Regions from separate parts of the Paenibacillus sp. 4624 genome, predicted to be linked through region 2. Evidence: riboswitches for the same ligand, from Rfam matches in the RefSeq annotation. Region 2 holds a riboswitch; the other holds the start of a gene.
What was found. Region 2 has a riboswitch for FMN ahead of ribD (bifunctional diaminohydroxyphosphoribosylaminopyrimidine deaminase/5-amino-6-(5-phosphoribosylamino)uracil reductase RibD). Riboswitches for the same ligand answer to the same signal wherever they lie in the genome.
Positions count from the first base shown of each region.

Region 1: linked by a shared signal. The riboswitch ahead of ABIE27_RS09365 (DMT family transporter) and the one ahead of ribD (bifunctional diaminohydroxyphosphoribosylaminopyrimidine deaminase/5-amino-6-(5-phosphoribosylamino)uracil reductase RibD) in region 2 are both predicted to bind FMN.

Region 1 covers NZ_JBNDJR010000003.1:376,964-379,166, forward strand. Annotated here, with positions in the region: gene ABIE27_RS09365 (DMT family transporter) at 29-1,009, opposite strand; FMN riboswitch at 1,156-1,306, opposite strand; gene ABIE27_RS09370 (DinB family protein) at 1,390-1,893, opposite strand; gene ABIE27_RS09375 (CGNR zinc finger domain-containing protein) at 2,057-2,203, shown strand, end outside.
Region 2 covers NZ_JBNDJR010000028.1:6,382-8,584, forward strand. Annotated here, with positions in the region: gene ABIE27_RS30710 (hypothetical protein) at 1-326, shown strand, start outside; FMN riboswitch at 479-641, shown strand; gene ribD (bifunctional diaminohydroxyphosphoribosylaminopyrimidine deaminase/5-amino-6-(5-phosphoribosylamino)uracil reductase RibD) at 987-2,090, shown strand; gene ribE (riboflavin synthase) at 2,103-2,203, shown strand, end outside.

The sequences.
Region 1 (2,203 bases), on a different contig from region 2:
TTTATTTGCTTGCACACATGAAGATGAGTTACTCCGTGCGAAGTTTAGGTGCAGCTTCAGCAATCGGTATAGAACGTTCCTGTTGTTTGGAGATTGCAAACAGGGCGACCCAGATCAGGATAAAGCCGAGCAATTGCTCCCAGGTTATCAGCGTACGGAATGCAATCCAGTTTACAAGCACGCCGGCCATCGGGAAACTGAGTTCGGCGAGGGTTGCAACAGAAGCTTTGGTGGAAGACAACCCTTTGTAATACAAGAGTAAACTCAGCAAACCTGGTAAAAGCGCCTGACCAAGAATATTCAAAATAACAGCAGCCTGTGCCCCTGTTCCAGCCGGTAGTGTCCAAGGTGCACCTTCATTCCAGGTCATGAAGATCAGGAGTGGAAGGGCAACGACAAAACGAAGGGAGGTCACCGTTTCATATCGAGCCTGCCCCAGCATCAGCCGACCCATGACTGTTGAACCGCCCCACAAAGCTGCGGCACCAAGAGACAGGAGGCTGCCTGCATGAATCCAGTTATTCCAGCTGCCGAGCGGCAGTGAGAAGCCAAACGTAAGCAGGTACGTTCCAGCGAGTGCAATGATGAACAATCCGCCGAAGTGACGCGGGAGTGTTTCTTTTAATAACAATTTCGCAAGTACAATCGCGAAAAGTGGCTGCATTTTTTGCAACAACAATACCGTGTTGGGATCGTTATGGGTAAGGGCCAAAGTGAATAATACCGTTGCCAGCGCAGATCCGCCCCATGAGATAAAGATGACAGCAAGCCAATGACGTGCACGCAATTGTTTCAGATCATCACGAAATTTCCATAATACGGGTATGGCAAAAAGGCTGACGATGATGTGTTCGATTAGAACAATCTGTGTAGAAGTCATCGTTTTTAGCAAAAGGATGCGGAATAAGGGGTCTACGCCCCAGAGGGCTGCGCCTAGCACAACCAGCCAAAATCCGGTGTTGCTTCGTTCCTTGCGATACATTGTTGATGCAGTTGATGTGTTTTCCATATTCAGGACTCCTTCGTCAGAACACGGAATCTTCAGTTGGCAAAATCGACAAAATCCCCCGTCCTTGGCGTACGCCAAATAAACGGGGGATCATTCAAAGACAAGACGTCAGGGAAAAAGACTTCCCAAATACGGCTTGCCGTTGTGTTGATCTTCTCTCATCCGGACTGTACCGTCGGCCTTGGAATTTCACCAAGTCAGTCGCTGCCAGGTAGTCATCATTGACAGCGAGTCGCGGGCTGGTTCTATAAGAACATCACCGCCGGTTGGGAATTGCACCCTACCCCGAAGATCCTATTCAATTAATTAGTGTATTGAACAAGTTGTAACCTTATGAATTTCATCTTATTCCTGTAAACGCTATCAGTTCAAGTGTTTTTTTAGAAAACAATACTCCAGCATCCCTGTTGCCTCCGCAACTGCACAATCTGACCTGCATGATAAGCATCGTGCAGAACCCAGCGGGCAAGCGTCTGAGCCCAGTTTTGTTCGGAATCCATATAAGCTTCCTCAAGTTTCGCTTCCTGTAATGTAGCAAGGGTATCGCGCAACTGCTCAGCCAGTTTAGTGGTTTGTTCCATAAGCTTGCTCCAGCCAGCTTCATTCAAAGGATCACCGGAAATACCAAATGTAGCTACGTTTGAATCAGCAGCGGGTACAGACGGTGCTTTTCCCTGAAGACGTTCCAAAATCCGTTGGTTGTAATAAAACATATGATTGGCCAGTTGCCATATGCTCAGTCCACCTGAAGTCGGAACCCAGGCAGCCTGTTCGGCGTTCAGTCCCTCAAGAGCTTTTGACAATGGGACGATCCAGTTACATTGATCCCAGGTATCTTCATTCTGAATAACCAATACATCTAGTGCTGTGGTGACTGTTTTCATTTTTTGAATTTCATTCCTCTCTTGTCAGACTCATCTCGTTCTTGCTTCATCATGATGGTAACTAGCTAATATGGGTTGAAATGGTTACAATTAATATAACACAATTTTAATGAATGTAACCATCTTTATCTAATTTAGATTGTTACATTAAACGGGGGTTCTTATGGATAGATTATGGACTGATTTTGTAAACAGTGATTATCATGATTGGCGTGGTGGGGATCGATCAGAAGACAGGCTGGGAAACGCAAGCTGGCAGCAAGACTTTTTAAATCGGTGGCAATTAGAAGCGCCAGTACCGGCTTCGATT
Region 2 (2,203 bases):
GAGATGTATATGCAGTGAAGGTACTCAGTGGCTCTTGGGTTACTGTATACTGTCATGAAGTGAGGGACAAACGTGCGATTGTCGAATATCTGGATGGCGTGTTCCCCGATATGCCGGTAAAAGAAGACCTTATTCTGACCGTTCGTCCAAGGCCGGATGAGCGCTGGCAGTGCTCGGCCATCGGCATGGACTCGACCAGCTGGGTTAGAAGAGTAGCCCGGGATATGCCGGCTCCTGCTACGTCCCAGCCCAAACCTGAGAGTGTTCCGTTCCACGCTGCAAAGGATCTGAGGCACATGGCAAGCTGGTGTTTTCCAAACCTTTAGATTCATTTTTTCAATAGTTGATGAAGTCCGTGTCTCGTAGAGATGCGGATTTTGTAATATAAATGCTTATTAAAAGTTAGTATGTGACAAAAAGAAACAAAAATGAATTGATTTTTTGACATTAAAGTGCTAACATCCAATTAATAACGAAAGCGATCCTTCAGGGCAGGGTGTAATTCCCTACCGGCGGTGATGCGTGCGGGGGATTTATTTTCCACCCACATGGCAAAGTCCGTGACCTGTCTGCTTATAGCAGATGGCTGATCTGGTGTAATTCCAGAACCGACAGTATAGTCTGGATGGGAGAAGGAGTGGGTGTAGGCCAATAAGGTTGCACTCCGCATGAGTGATGTCGCATAACATTCAGCTCGTTTGGATGATATGTGTGGAAGGCTTGTTTATAATGAGTTTTCTGGTACATAATACCGTTATATAGAAACTCTTCACCTGATTTTGTTGTATATCATTCTTTTGCTAGAATGCGTATGCAATAAGGTATGTGTTTGTTTTCACTTACCTGTTAACTGGTTTTGGTGAAGTGTCGGTATTGGTGTGTTTCATCTCTCTTGCAGATGACAGTAGTCTTCCATCATCCCTACCTGAACAGATTGTTCGGTGGGGATTTTTTAGTTCAAGATTATAACCGTGGGGTGAACGGATATGGAAATGATCAATGATGAATTTTATATGGCGTTAGCACTGGATATGGCAGAACGGGCACAAGGACAGACTGGAATTAATCCTGTCGTGGGATGTGTCGTCGTTAAAGACGGACGGGTTGTTGGCCTGGGAAGCCATCTAAAACGGGGTACAGGGCATGCGGAAGTGCATGCCTTGAATATGGCTGGAAGTGATGCGGAGGGCAGCACCGTTTACGTAACGCTGGAACCTTGTAGTCACTACGGCAAAACTCCACCCTGCAGCGAACGTTTGATTCACGAGAAGGTTAAACGGGTGGTGGTCTGTTGTGAAGACCCGAATCCGCAGGTTTCTGGTACAGGCATTAGTATGCTGCGTCAACAAGGCATCGAAGTTGAAGTGGGTGTTTTGCGCGAACGCGGAAGACGTATGAATGAAAAGTTTATCAAGTTTATTACAACGGGCCTTCCTTTCGTTACCCTCAAAACAGCTTCTACGCTGGATGGCAAAATTGCTACGCGTAGCGGAGACAGCAAATGGATCTCCAACGAGCCGGCACGTGAAATTGTACATGCGCTTCGTCATCGTCATCAGGGCATTATGGTTGGCGTGGATACGGTAATCGCCGATAATCCCGAGCTGACCACCCGTTTGCAGGTAGAGGGCATCAGTCCGGTACGTATCGTGGTGGATTCCAAGCTGAGGCTGCCTGTAGGCTCCAAAATGGTCAAGGACGGTCTTGCACCAACGTGGATACTTACAACGGATGAAGCCAGTCAGGAAGCCGCTGAGCGTCTTGAAGCGTATGGTGTTGAAGTCATTCGCTGCGGGCCTGGACCACGCGTAGATTTGTTACATGGGCTGAGTAAGCTCGGAGAGCGGGAGATTGGCTCGATTCTGCTGGAAGGCGGCGGTACACTGAACGGCGCCATGCTGGAAGCGCGGCTCGTAGATCGTCTGCTGATGTTTATCGCTCCTAAGATTGTGGGTGGATATGATACCCCGGGGAGTTTCCGTTTTGAAGGCGTAGAGCGCATGAGTCAGGCCATCCAATTGCATCAGCTGGAGATTGAGCAAGTTGGGGATAATATTAGCATTGGCGGTATCCCGGTTTGGCCAGAATAGGAGGACGATAGCATGTTTACGGGCTTGGTGGAAGAAGTCGGTCAGATAAGGCGCATTGGCCGTAAAGGCGAGGCTCTGGTTCTGAACATCGCTGCTTCTGTCATTATGGACGA